2 regions of the Actinomadura formosensis genome follow, and region 2 is predicted to be linked to the other one. Evidence: riboswitches for the same ligand, from Rfam matches in the RefSeq annotation. Region 2 holds a riboswitch; the other holds the start of a gene.
What was found. Region 2 has a riboswitch for ZMP and ZTP ahead of glyA (serine hydroxymethyltransferase). Riboswitches for the same ligand answer to the same signal wherever they lie in the genome.
Positions count from the first base shown of each region.

Region 1: it holds a riboswitch for ZMP and ZTP, as region 2 does, so the genes downstream of both, ACQP1N_RS29700 (bifunctional methylenetetrahydrofolate dehydrogenase/methenyltetrahydrofolate cyclohydrolase) here and glyA (serine hydroxymethyltransferase) in region 2, are expected to answer to the same signal.

Region 1 covers NZ_CP192011.1:6,323,934-6,330,885, reverse strand. The annotation lists gene purN (phosphoribosylglycinamide formyltransferase) at 70-741, shown strand; gene purH (bifunctional phosphoribosylaminoimidazolecarboxamide formyltransferase/IMP cyclohydrolase) at 722-2,287, shown strand; gene ACQP1N_RS29705 (hypothetical protein) at 2,435-2,611, shown strand; ZMP/ZTP riboswitch at 2,645-2,729, shown strand; gene ACQP1N_RS29700 (bifunctional methylenetetrahydrofolate dehydrogenase/methenyltetrahydrofolate cyclohydrolase) at 2,782-3,630, shown strand; gene ACQP1N_RS29695 (FHA domain-containing protein) at 3,795-4,523, opposite strand; gene ACQP1N_RS29690 (DUF3017 domain-containing protein) at 4,747-5,187, shown strand; gene ACQP1N_RS29685 (NADP-dependent isocitrate dehydrogenase) at 5,314-6,531, shown strand; gene ACQP1N_RS29680 (malate dehydrogenase) at 6,767-6,952, shown strand, end outside.
Region 2 covers NZ_CP192011.1:4,005,591-4,012,542, forward strand. The annotation lists gene ACQP1N_RS19320 (NAD(P)/FAD-dependent oxidoreductase) at 1-1,313, opposite strand, end outside; gene ACQP1N_RS19325 (GNAT family N-acetyltransferase) at 1,364-1,951, opposite strand; gene ACQP1N_RS19330 (carboxymuconolactone decarboxylase family protein) at 1,944-2,612, opposite strand; gene ACQP1N_RS19335 (class I SAM-dependent methyltransferase) at 2,729-3,499, shown strand; gene glyA (serine hydroxymethyltransferase) at 3,496-4,770, opposite strand; ZMP/ZTP riboswitch at 4,820-4,906, opposite strand; gene ACQP1N_RS19345 (RNA polymerase-binding protein RbpA) at 4,969-5,292, opposite strand; gene secG (preprotein translocase subunit SecG) at 5,422-5,664, opposite strand; gene tpiA (triose-phosphate isomerase) at 5,800-6,594, opposite strand; gene ACQP1N_RS19360 (phosphoglycerate kinase) at 6,598-6,952, opposite strand, start outside.

The sequences.
Region 1 (6,952 bases), 2.3 Mb from region 2:
AAGCGGCGTCGAGGCGGCCGATAGGCTTCGTAACGGCCGCACAACCCCGTCAACGTCCAGCAGGGAGTCATGGTGTCCGCCCGGCTCGTCGTCCTCGTCTCCGGTGCGGGGACCAACCTACAAGCGCTGCTCGACGCGTGCGCGGATCCAGCCTACGGGGCGAAAGTCGTGGCCGTGGGGGCCGATCGCCCGGATATCGGGGGAACCGAGCGCGCAGAACGTGTGGGTTTGCCCACTTTCACGGTTTGTATCCCAGATTATCCGTCTCGGGACGACTGGGACGCGGCCCTGACCGAGGCCGTCGCGAAGCACGAGCCCGACCTCGTCGTCTCCGCCGGCTTCATGAAGATCCTCGGCCCGCGTTTCCTCGCGCGGTTCGGCGGCCGGACGGTCAACACCCATCCGGCGCTGCTCCCCTCGTTCCCGGGCGCGCACGCCGTTCGGGACGCCCTGGCGTACGGCGTGAAGGTCACGGGCTGTACGGTTCACTTCGTCGACGAAGGCGTGGACACCGGACCCGTCATCGCCCAGGAGACCGTCCCCGTGGGCGGGGACGACGACGAAGACTCCCTGCACGAGCGCATCAAGCGGGTGGAACGCCGGCTCCTCGTCGGCGTCGTCGGACGGCTCGCCCGCGACGGCTGGACCACGCGCGGCAGGCGGGTCTCGTTGAAGAGCAGGACCTGTGGTGATTCGTCCGATCAAGAGGGGAGCTCGGCCGGTGAGTCGGGTGGCGATTAAGCGCGCGCTGATCAGCGTGTACGACAAGACCGGGCTGGAGGAGCTGGCCCGGGGCCTGCACGAGGCGGGAGTGGAGATCGTCTCGACCGGGTCCACGGCGGGCCGGATCTCCGCCGCCGGCGTCCCGGTGATGAAGGTGGAGAAGCTCACCGGGTTCCCCGAGTGCCTGGACGGACGGGTCAAGACCCTGCACCCGAAGGTGCACGCGGGCCTGCTCGCCGACCGCCGCAAACAGGACCACCTCCAGCAGCTCGAAGACCTGCACGTCGAACCGTTCGACCTGGTGGTCGCGAACCTGTACCCGTTCGCCGACACCGTGAACTCGGGCGCCAAGCCCGACGAGTGCGTCGAGCAGATCGACATCGGCGGGCCGACCATGGTGCGCGCCGCCGCGAAGAACCACGCGAGCGTCTCCGTCGTCGTCGACCCGTCCGCCTACGGGACGGTCCTCGACGCGGTGCGGGCCGGCGGTTTCACCCTGGACGAGCGCCGCCGCCTCGCCGCGCTGGCGTTCGCGCACACCGCGTCCTACGACGTGGCCGTGGCCTCCTGGTTCGCGAGCACCTACGCCCCCGACGAGACCGCCGCCGAGACGCGGTGGCCCGACTTCCTCGGCGTCACCTGGGAGCGTTCGGCCACGCTCCGCTACGGCGAGAACCCGCACCAGCGCGCGGCCCTGTACCGCGCGGCCGGCGAGACCGGCCTGGCCGGCGCGGAGCAGCTGTACGGCAAGGAGATGTCCTACAACAACTACGTGGACACCGACGCCGCCCGCCGCGCCGCCCACGACTTCACCGAGCCCTGCGTCGCGATCATCAAGCACGCCAACCCGTGCGGCATCGCGGTCGGCGCGGACATCGCCGAGGCGCACCGCAAGGCGCACGCCTGCGACCCCGTGTCCGCCTACGGCGGCGTGATCGCGGCGAACCGCCCGGTCACCGCGGACATGGCCCGGCAGGTCACCGAGAGCTTCGCCGAGGTGGTCGTCGCCCCGTCCTTCGAGGACGAGGCCGTCACCGTGCTGAAGAACCGGTTCAAGAACGTCCGGCTGCTGGTCTGCCCGGACGCCCCGGCGGGCGCGACCGAGTACCGGCGCATCGACGGCGGCGTCCTGCTGCAGGACGTCGACCGGGTGGACGCGTCCGGCGACGACCCGTCCACCTGGGAGCTGAAGACCGGCCCGGCCGCGGACGAGGCGACGCTCCGCGACCTGGCGTTCGCGTGGCGGGCGATCCGCTCGGTCAAGTCGAACGCGATCCTGCTGGCCGCGGGCGGCGCGACCGTCGGCGTCGGCATGGGCCAGGTCAACCGGGTCGACTCCGCCAAGCTCGCGGTCGCGCGGGCCGGCGCGGAGCGGGCCGCGTCCGCCGTGGGCGCGTCCGACGCGTTCTTCCCGTTCCCGGACGGCCTGGAGGTGCTCGCCGAGGCGGGCGTCCGGGCGATCGTCCAGCCGGGCGGTTCCGTCAACGACGACAAGGTGATCGAGGCGGCGGAGAAGGCCGGGGTCAGCCTGTACTTCACCGGCGTCCGGCACTTCTTCCACTGACCGGCGCGGGGCCCGGTGTGGCGCAGAACACCGCCGCACCGGGTTTGCGGCCGGATTTCCCGCGCTGTCCGGTCGGGTACCCTCTGCCCGACCGCGCCCATCGTGACCCCCTGACCCCGGCGCGGGCATTCCGCTGATGGAGGCGCGATGGACGTGCTGATTGCCCTCATGCTGAGGTCGGTGTACCAGGCCGACGCGCTGCTGATGGAGTCCCGGCAGCTGATCGGGCTGATCGCCGCCTTCCTGGCCGCGGTCCTCGCCGCGCGGCTCGGCTGGCACGGCACCGACCGCGTGATCGCCTGGCGGCAGCGCTCGGAGGACTAGCGCTCGAAGGGCCGGCGCACCCCGCCGCTACCATGGGGTTCACGTGACTGGCGCGGCAAGGTGGGGCACCACCGGGGAGCGAACGACAGTCCGGACACCGCGCGCCTGGGTGGACGGGACCTTGAGCCGGGCTCGGTCCTGCGGGCCCTTGGCGACACGCGGAGGTACGCATGACGGCACAGATCCTTGACGGCAAGGCCACGGCCGCCGAGATCCGCTCGAACCTCAAGGGCCGCGTCGAGGCGCTTCGTGACCGCGGCGTCACCGTGGGGCTCGGCACGGTGCTGGTGGGCGACGACCCGGGCAGCCACGCCTACGTCGGCATGAAGCACCGGGACTGCGCCGAGGTCGGCATCCAGAGCATCCGCCGCGACCTGCCCGCCACCGCCACCCAGGACGACGTGGAGCGGGCCGTCGCCGAACTGAACGCCGACCCCGCCTGCACCGGCTACATCGTCCAGCTTCCGCTGCCGAAGGGCCTGGACGAGCAGCGCGTGCTGGAACGCATCGACCCCGACAAGGACGCCGACGGGCTGCACCCGACGAACCTCGGCCGGCTCGTCCTGATGCAGCCTGGGCCGCTGCCGTGCACCCCGAAGGGGATCGTCGAACTGCTGCGGCACTTCGGCGTCCCGCTCAAGGGCGCCGAGGTCACCGTCGTCGGCCGCGGCATCACGGTCGGGCGTTCGCTCGGCCTGCTGCTGACCCGCCGCACCGAGAACGCGACCGTCACCCTCTGCCACACCGCCACCCGTGACCTGGCCGCGCACACCCGCCGGGCCGACATCGTCGTGGCCGCCGCCGGCGTTCCCGGGCTCATCACCGCCGACATGGTCAAGCCGGGCGCCGCCGTCCTCGACGTGGGCGTGTCCCGGGTGGACGGCAAGCTCACGGGCGACGTCGCCGCCGACGTCCGCGAGGTCGCCGGATGGGTCGCGCCCAACCCCGGCGGTGTCGGCCCGATGACCCGCGCCATGCTGCTCGCCAACGTCGTCGAGGCCGCCGAGCAGAGCGCCTGACGGGGGCGCCCGAGACGTGGTCGGGGCCGCCACCCAGCACCCGGGTGGCGGCCCCGTACCCGTTGCTCCGGCCGGTGCCGCGCCGTCACTTACGCGGCCCGTCCTGGAGGGTTCAGCGATCGCCCTCGTGCTCGCGCTGCCGTGAGGGCGACCGCAGGTTCACCTCAGCTGGCCCTCCGTCCCGCGGTGCTCGGTGCCGGACGTCCCGGCCCGTGTCCGTGACCCGGCGAGCCCGGCCGGCGCGTCTCCGTCGTGCCCCGCACGCCGGAGACCCGGCCGTCCATCGGCGGACGGCCCTGGTGGGGGACGTGCACCGGCGGCAGCGGGCGGACGAGGCCCATCGCGATGACCTCGTTGGCGAGCCGGGTGCGCCGGTTGGCGCCCTCGGGAATCCGGAACTTCTGGTAGAGACGCAGTAGATGCTGCTTGACCGCGGCCTCCGTCACCACCAGTTCGCCGGCGATGTCGCGCGCCGTGGCGGGGGCCACGAACGCCTCGTCGGACAGGGCGGGACGGCACAGCGAGGTCAGCACGTCGACCTCGCGGCGGGTGAGCTCGGGCGCGACGGCGCGCCGCAGTTCGACGTCCGGGTCGACCTCCTCACGGGGGATGCCCCCCAACCGGCAGCGCGCCGTGCCGAAGCTCACGACGTCACCGTCCTCCAGGACACGGCGGGCGATCGGCCGGCCGTTGACGCGCGTCCCGTTGCGGGACAGTCCCATGTCCACCACGTAGACGTACGGACCGCGTCGGACGATCTCTGCGTGCAATCGGGACACACTCGGGTCGTCGAGGCGGATATCGACTCCTCTCCCTCTCCCGACCGTTGTAACGTCGGGGCGCAGCGGCATCACCAGCCCGCTGTCCTCGATCCGCATGAACGGCCCCTCCACGGCAGTCCTCCCAGCTAGTTAGCGACCCCTGTCTGCCGGGTTACCCGGGCGTGGTGCCGTCACACCCTCCTACTGGCGAGTAGCACCGATGGCGTAAGGGATTCCGGCCACTTCGGCATCACCCGGACACCGTCCGTAGCGCGGTCATTCCAGGCGCGGGACGACAAGGCGGACCGTCGCGGCGATGTCGTCCCCCCGTCCGAGGGGCGATACCGTGAGGGCCATGAGCACTCAGGTGCACCGGCGCAGGCGGAAGGCGCCGCGCCGCGGGGACGCCGCGCCGCACTGGCTCGTGCAACTGCCGTATCTCCTCGTGCTCAGCGGGGTCGGTGCCGGGCTGACCCTGTGCGCCTTCAACTACTTCCGCAAGGGCTCCGGCCTGATGGCCGCCGCGCTGCTGATCGGCGCGCTCGCCCGGCTGCTGCTGCCGGAGTCGCAGCTCGGCCCGCTCGCCGTCCGCAGCCGCTCCGTCGACTGCTGGACGCTCGTGATCCTCGGCGAGATGGTGGCGTTCGTGTCGCTGAGCGTCCCGCCGATGAACAAGACCGGTCTGATCCTCGCGGGCGCGTTCGGCGTCCTGATCGCCCTCACGATGGCGGTCCGCGGCGGCCGCCTCCTGCTCACCGGGCGCTCCTCGCCGTCCCGGAAGCGGTCCCCGGGCTGACACGTCGTCCCAGGTGGCGGAGCGCGAGGCCAGGTCAGGTCTAGACCGCGTAACGGCCTCGGCTAGCCTTGCCAGTTGAGCCTTACAAGGACTGCTGGCCAGGTGTAGGAAAGGGACAGCACAAGTATGCCCAAGATCAAAGTAGCGGGCCCGGTCGTCGAACTCGACGGCGACGAAATGACGCGGATCATCTGGAAATTCATCAAGGACCAGTTGATCCTGCCCTACCTCGATGTGGACCTGAAGTACTACGACCTGGGGATGGAGCACCGTGACGCCACGGACGACCAGGTCACGATCGACGCCGCCAACGCCATCAAGCAGCACGGCGTCGGCGTCAAGTGCGCGACCATCACCCCCGACGAGGCGCGCGTCGAGGAGTTCGGCCTGAAGAAGATGTGGCGGTCCCCGAACGGGACGATCCGCAACATCCTGGGCGGCGTGGTGTTCCGTGAGCCGATCATCTGCTCCAACATCCCCCGGCTCGTCCCCGGCTGGACCAAGCCGATCATCATCGGCCGGCACGCGCACGGCGACCAGTACCGCGCCACCGACTTCGTGGTCCCCGGCCCCGGCAAGGTGACGATCACCTACACGCCCGACGACGGCGCCGAGCCGATGGAGTTCGAGGTCGCGCAGTTCCCCGGCGGCGGCGTCGCCATGGGCATGTACAACTTCGACGACTCGATCCGCGACTTCGCGCGGGCGACGATGCGCTACGCCCTTGAGCGCCGGATGCCGCTGTACCTCTCCACGAAGAACACGATCCTCAAGGCCTACGACGGCCGCTTCAAGGACATCTTCCAGGAGATCTACGAGTCGGAGTTCAAGGCCGACTTCGAGTCCAAGGGCCTCACCTACGAGCACCGGCTCATCGACGACATGGTCGCCGCCGCGCTCAAGTGGGACGGCGGCTTCGTCTGGGCGGCCAAGAACTACGACGGCGACGTCCAGTCCGACACCCTGGCCCAGGGCTTCGGCTCGCTCGGCCTGATGACGTCCGTCCTCATGACCCCGGACGGCAAGACCGTCGAGGCCGAGGCCGCGCACGGCACCGTGACCCGGCACTACCGGCAGCACCAGCAGGGCAAGCCGACGTCGACCAACCCCATCGCGTCGATCTTCGCCTGGACCCGGGGCCTGGAGCACCGCGGCAAGCTCGACGGCCAGCCCGAGGTCATCGACTTCGCCCGCAAGCTGGAGCAGGTCTGCGTCGAGACGGTCGAGAGCGGCCAGATGACCAAGGACCTGGCGCTGCTCGTCGGCCGCGAGACGCCCTGGCTGACGACGCAGGAATTCCTGGAGGCCCTGGACACCAACCTCCAGAAGAAGATCAACGGCTGATTCGCCGAGTCTTCGAGGGCCGTCCCGGATCCGTCCGGGGCGGCCTTCCACATGTTCGGAGACGGGTGGGTGCACCTGCGCGCCGGCGGGTAGGGGGTGCGCGATAGCCTGAGCCCGGAAGTATCTCGACGGCGAGAGAACCCGCGCCGTATCGGCCGCAGGGGGACTCTGGGCGGTCGGGGTCGCAAGGATGGCCGCCTGAGCCCCGTCAGGTCACTGCAGGAGAAGAAGGACAATGACGCGCACCCCAGTCAACGTCACCGTTACCGGCGCCGCGGGCCAGATCGGCTACGCGCTGCTGTTCCGCATCGCGGCCGGCCACCTCCTCGGCGCGGACGTGCCCGTACGCCTGCGGCTGCTGGAGATTCCGCAGGCGGTGAAGGCCGCCGAGGGCACCGCGATGGAGCTGGACGACTGCGCG
Region 2 (6,952 bases):
CGCAGCGGCTCGGGCTCCCAGCGGCGGACGCGGCGCCCCACCCACGGCAGCGCGGTCAGCGGCGTGTCGTCCCGCAGGACGAGGTCGCGGAGGGTGCGGCCGGCCAGGTTGGCGGCGGCGACGCCGTGCCCGGTGTAGCCGCCCGCGTGGCCGAGCCCGGTCTCGTGGTCGAGGACGGCGGTCGAGCACCAGTCGCGGGGCACGCCGAGCACGCCCGACCAGGCGTGCTCGACGCGGACCTCGTCGGCGACGGACGGGAACATCCCGGTCAGCATCGTCCAGAGGGCGTCGATCGTGGCGGGTTCGGTGCGTCCGCCGTCGTCGATGCGGGAGCCGTAGCGGTAGGGGCGGCCCCGGCCGCCGAACGCGATCCGGCCGTCGGCGGTGCGCTGCGCGTACATGTAGTAGTGGGCCATGTCGCCGAGCAGTTCGCGGCGCTCCCAGCCGATCTCCTTCCAGGCCACGGCGGGCAGCGGCGTCGTGACGATCATGGAGCTGTTCATCGGGAGCCAGTCGCGGCGATGCCCCGGCAGGCCGGCGGTGAAGCCCTCGGTGGCGCGCAGCACGTACTCGGCGGTGACGGTTCCGTACGGCGTGACGGCCGAGGCCGCGCCGCCGCGCCGCGGGCTGACGCGGATCACCGGCGTCCCCTCGTAGATCTCCACGCCGAGCCCCCTGACCACCGATGCGAGGCCGCGGGCGAGCGCGGCGGGCTGGACGCGGGCGCAGTGCGGGCTCCACGCCGCCCCGGTCGCGCCCTCGACCCGGAGCCGGTCGTCGCGTTCGGCGGCGGGCAGCGGGATGAGATCGTCGTCCGTCCAGCCCCAACTGCGGGCCTCGTCGACCATGGCGGCGAGCCGGGCGCGCTGGGCGGCGTTGCGGGCGACGTGCAGCACGCCGCCCTTCACCAGGTCGGCGTCGATGCCCTCCGCGACGGCGACCCGGACGATCTCGTCCACCGCCCCGAACATGGCGCGCTGCAACGCGATCGCGGCCGGACGGCCGTGCCGGGCGGCGTAGCGCTCCCGGGACCCGGCGATCTCCCCCAGCACCCAGCCGCCGTTGCGGCCGGACGCGCCGAACCCCGCGAACTCGCGTTCCAGCACGACGATCCGCAGGTCGGGGCGGGCGCGCTTGAGGTAGTAGGCGGTCCAGAGGCCGGTGTATCCGGCGCCGACGACGCAGACGTCGGCCGTGCGCGGGCCGGGGAGCCGCGGGCCGGGCGCGGGTCGTCCGGCCGCCCGGTACCAGAAGGACACGCCGCCGTTGGCGAAGCCGGGGGCGAGGGGCGCCCGGCCAGACGAGGAGCTCATGCGCCCATCCTGCTGTATTCCGCAGCAAAATCAACAGGAGGCAACGGATTTCATGGGAAAACGTCGAGGATTCGACGGGATCCGATCCAACGGGAGCGGTCGGCGGCATAGTAGGCGGCACCGTCGGGTCCGGCCGGCCCGTCCCGCCACCGCCGCATGCCGAGCTGCTGGGCGATCTCCGCCGAGGCCGTGTTCGCCATGTCGATCTCGGCGGTGATCCGGTGCACGCCGACCACCCCGAACGCGTAGTCGAGCACCGCGCGGGACGCCTCGGCGGCCAGGCCCTGGCCCCAGTGCTCCGGCTCCAGGCTGTAGAGGATCTCGACGTCCACGCCGTGGCCGAGCGGCCCCTCGTGGTGGCTGAGCCCGGCGACGCCGATCAGCGGGTCGCCCGGGGCGGCCGCGTCGATCCCGGCGGACCGCCGCGCGGTGCGCAGGGCCCACAGCCCGTAGCCCTCGGTCGCGAAGTCCCGCTCGCTGGCCTCGATGATCTCGCTGACCTGGACGGCCGTGACCACCTGGTCGTCGAACAGGTGGCGCCGGACGAGCGGGCCCGTCCAGTGCGTCAGCAGCGCGCGGTGGTCGCGCATCGACACCGGCCGCAGCGCGAGCCGCACCGTGCGCAGCAGCTCAGTCATGCGCGGCCTCCACGGGCCACTCGGGCGCGTCCTCGCCGTCCGGGAGACCGACCCGGAACACGCGGAGCTGCAGCGCGAGCGCCTTGTAGTAGCCGACGAGCGTGACCAGCTCGACGACGGCGGCGCGGCCGAGTGTCGCGACCGCCTCGGTGAACACGGCGTCGGCGAGGTCGTCCTCGGCGGCGAGCTGCCGGGCCGCCTCGTACACGACGCGTTCGCGGACGTCGCCGAGCAGGGGCGCGCGGCCCTCCCGCACCGCGTCGATCTCCTCGTCGGTGAGGCCGTGGCGGCGGCCGATCCGCTCGTGCGCGTACCACTCGTAGTCGGACCGGACGTGCGCGGCGACGACCAGCGTGGCGATCTCCCGCTCGCGCCTGGTGAACGCCGTCCGGAACCGCAGCGCGGCGCCGAGGTCCTGCAGGGGCAGGCCGACGGACGGGCTGTAGAGCATGGCGTTGAAGGGGCCGTGGAGCCGTCCGATGTCGTCGGCCAGGTCGAAGGGCGGGTTGGGGTCATCGGCGCGGGGGCCGCCCGTCACCGCCTCATAGACCGTTCGCTGCTCGTCGCTGAGCGAACCGGGGAGCAGCAGCGGCAGCCTGGCCGGGGACGAGCCGCGCCACGGTCGATTGTTGACATGCTCACCGCTCACGGGGTCGATCACTTACCGCACGCTAGGCGGTCGGCGCGGGCGGCTCAACCCCCGGTCCGGAATGTGAAACCCCCGGCGCAGGATGACATGGCGTCCGCGTAACACGCGCACACTGGCAGGATGGCCGGGTGAGCGGCATCTATGACGATCCGTGGGCGTACGAGCTGGCGTGCTCGTTCCGGGATGTGGCGGCGGAGGTGGACGTCCTGCTGGGCTGGTGCGCCGAGCTGGGCGCGAGGCCCGCGTCGGTGCTGGAGCTGGCCGCCGGGCCCGCCGAGCACGCCCGCGAGTTCGCGCGCCGCGGCCTGGCCGCGACGGCGCTCGACCTGAACCCGGCGATGTGCGCCTACGCCGCCCGCGCCGGTGCCCGGATCGAGGTCGTGCAGGACGACATGACCCGGTTCGACCTGGGCCGCCGGTTCGACCTCGTGGTGACGATGCTCGACTCCACATCCCATCTGATGACGCTGGACGCGTTCGTCGCGCACCTGCGCCGCGTCGCCGCGCACCTGTCCCCCGGCGGCCTCTACGTGGTGGAGATGTCGCATCCCCGGGACCGGCTGGGCGACGATCCGAGCGTCAGCACCGGCTGGACGGTCGAACGCGGCGGCGTCCGGGCGAGCGTCCGCTGGGGCGAGCCGTCCGACCGGCTGGACCCGGTGACGCAGATCGCCGACGACCATGTCACGATGACGATCACGGACGGCGGCGGGACGCGGGTGCTCCGCGACGTCGTCCCCTACCGCTTCTGGACCGCGACCGAACTGGACGCCGCGATCCGTCTCGCCGGCGGTCTCGGCGTGGCCGCGAGGTACGGCGACTTCGGGGGCGGTGAGGACGCCGTGGCCCTCACCGCCCCCGAAGCCTGGCGCATGATCACGATTCTGCGCCGCGCCTAGGGCGTGGGCGTCCAGCCGGGCATCGGGTAGGCGGCGAGCAGTTCCCGGACCTGCCCGGCGACCCGCGCGGCGACCGTCTCGTCCCGCTTGGCGACGGCCTGCACGACCTCGTCGATCCACTCCGCGAGCTGCGGCATCTGCTCCTCGCCGAGCCCGCGGGTGGTGATCGCGGCGGTACCGATCCGCAGCCCGGACGGGTCGAACGGCTTGCGCGGATCGAACGGGACGGCGTTGTAGTTCAGCTCGATCCCCGCGCGGTCGAGGGCCTGCGCGGCGGGCTTGCCCGCGACGCCCTTGTTCGTCAGATCGATGAGCAGGAGATGGTTGTCGGTGCCGCCGGAGATCAGGTCGTAGCCGCGGTCGATCAGCGCGGCGGCCAGGACCTGCGCGTTCGCGACGACCTGCCGGGCGTACCGGGAGAAGTCCGGCTGGGCGGCCTCCCGCAGCGCGACGGCGATCGCGGCGGTCGTGTGGTCGTGCGGACCGCCCTGCAGGCCGGGGAAGACGGCCTTGTCGATCGCCTGCGCATGCTCCGCCGTCGACATGATCATCGCGCCGCGCGGGCCGCGCAGCGTCTTGTGCGTGGTCGTGGAGATCACATCCGCGTGGCCGACCGGGGACGGATGCGCGCCCCCCGCGATCAGGCCGGCGATGTGCGCGATGTCGGCGGCGAGCACCGCGCCGACCTCGCGGGCGATCTCCGCGAACGCGGGGAAGTCGATCGTCCGCGGGATCGCGGTGCCGCCGCACCAGATCAGCTTCGGCCGCTCCCTGAGCGCCAGGTCGCGCACCTGGTCCATATCGACGCGCCCGGTGTCGGCGCGCACGTCGTAGCGGACGGGACGGAACCACTTGCCGGTGGCCGACACCGACCAGCCGTGCGTGAGGTGCCCGCCCATCGGCAGCGACAGGCCCATCACGGGGTCGCCGGGCTCCAGGAACGCCATGTAGACGGCGAGGTTCGCGGGCGAGCCCGAGTACGGCTGGACGTTGGCGTGCTCGACACCGAACACCTCCTTCGCCCGCCGGATGGCCAGCAGCTCGATCGGGTCGACGTTCTGCTGGCCCTCGTAGTACCGCCTGCCCGCGTAGCCCTCGGAGTACTTGTTCGTCAGGACCGACCCGGTGGCCTCCAGGACGGCCGGCGACACGTAGTTCTCCGAGGCGATCAGCCGGATCTTCTCGTACTGGCGGCGGCCCTCGGCCTCCACCAGCCCGGCGATCTCGGGGTCCTGGCTCCGCAGATGGGGAACGGGCGGTTCGTGCATCATGAGCCTCCGCGCTGCTCGCGCCGGGACTTTCGGGCGCCCCGGCCTGGGGCCCGTACACCCAGGCGCGCGGCGTGCGGACTAGATTCGCTCCCCGGTGGTCGTCTCCACCTTGACTGCGCCAGTCACGTGCGCGCCATCATAGCGAAACGAAGACGGCGCGGCCCGGCCCCCCGAGGGAGCCGGGCCGTGGCGGTCCGGTCAGCGGGCCGCGGCTTCCATGGCCTGCCTGACGGCGGCGCGCTTCTGGCGGAGCTTGGCGAGGGCCTCTTCGAGAATGGCCTCGCCGTCCTCGTCGCTGCGCCGCTCCTTCACGTACGCCAGGTGCGTCTTGTACGGCTCGGTCTTCGGCGGCGCCGGCGGGTTCTCCGCGTCCTGACCGGCGGGGAACCCGCAGCGCGGGCAGTCCCACGTCTCGGGAACCGCGACGTCCGTCGCGAAGCTGGGCCGGGTCTCGTGCCGGTTGGCGCAGTAGAAGGTCACCCAGACACGGGGGGCGGCGTCGCCGCGCTCCGCCTCTCCCATCGGACCGGCCCCGACACGGCTGCCCCGGATCGCGTTGCCACTACCCACGGATAACTCCTCGCTCGGTGTTCCGCCGCCGCCCGTGACCTTCGAGGACGGCGCGGCGCTCGCATGTGTTCAGACGGTGGCTCAGCCGACGCCCTTGTGCTTGAACAGCAGTCCGAGCACGACGATCGAGGCGAACCAGAGAATCCCTACGCCGATCGTCAGCCGGTCGAGGTTGCGCTCGACCACGGACGAGCCGCCGAGGGACGACGAGACACCGCCGCCGAACATGTCCGAGAGGCCGCCGCCCTTGCCCTTGTGCATCAGGACGAGGACCACCATCAGCAGGCTCGTGATGATGAGCACGATGGACGTTGCGATGATCACGATTCTTCAGCGCCTTGTCTGTAGGTCGGGACGGAGGGTCCGGCCGGGCGGTTTACCCGTCAGCTACGAAGGGTACGACGAATGACCCGCTGGTTCGGCAAGAACCCCCAGTTCACACAGAATTGATCAGGTTGCTCAGGCCGGGAGATCCCGGTACCGGCAGATTTTGACGAACTCTCCCGGGTCCAGGCTGGCACCACCGACCAACGCGCCGTCCACGTCGTCCTGCGCCATGAGCTTGGCGATGTTGCCGCCCTTGACCGAGCCGCCGTACAGGATACGCACCTCGTCGGCCAGCCCGCCGTCGTACAGTTCGGCGAGCCGCGTGCGGATGGCGGCGCAGACCTCCTGCGCGTCCTGCGGGGTGGCGACCTCGCCGGTGCCGATGGCCCAGACGGGCTCGTAGGCGATCACGATGCGCCGCGCCTGGTCGGCGGGGATCTTCTCCAGCCCGCCGTCGATCTGCGCGAGGACGTGCGGGACGTGCTCGCCGGCCTTGCGGACCTCCAGCCCCTCGCCCACGCACAGGATCGGGGTGAGGTCGGCGCCGAGCGCGGCCCTGGCCTTGGCGTTGACGGTGGCGTCGTCCTCGGCGTGGTACTGGCGCCGCTCGGAGTGCCCGACGATGGCGTAGGTGCAGCCGAGCTTGGCCAGCATCGCGGCGGAGATCTCGCCGGTGTAGGCGCCGGAGGCGTGCGGGGAGACGTCCTGCGCGCCGTACTGGATCGGGTACTTGTCGGCCTCGATGAGGGTCTGCGCCGAGCGGAGCGCGGTGAACGGCGGCATCACGGCGACGTCCACGGCCTCGTAGTCGGCGTCCTTGAGCGCGAACGCCATCTTCTGGATGAGCGCGATCGCCTCAAGGTGGTTGTTGTTCATCTTCCAGTTGCCGGCCATCAGCGGCTTACGGGAAGGGGTCGCGGGGGCCATTGGTCAGTCCTCCAGAGCCTGCAGGCCGGGCAGCGTCTTGCCTTCGAGGTATTCGAGGCTGGCGCCGCCGCCGGTCGAGATGTGGGAGAAGGCGGCCTCGTCGAAGCCGAGCCGCCGGACGGCCGCGGCGGAGTCGCCGCCGCCGACGACGGTGAACGCGCCGGAGTCGATGAGCCCCTGCGCGACGGCACGGGTGCCGTGCGAGTACGGCTCCATCTCGAACACGCCCATCGGGCCGTTCCAGAACACCGTCCGGGCGCCGGCGAGGCGGGAGGCGAACAGCTTGCCGGACTCGGGGCCGATGTCGAGGCCGAGCCGGTCGGCCGGGATCGCGTCGGCGGCGACCACGGCATGGTCG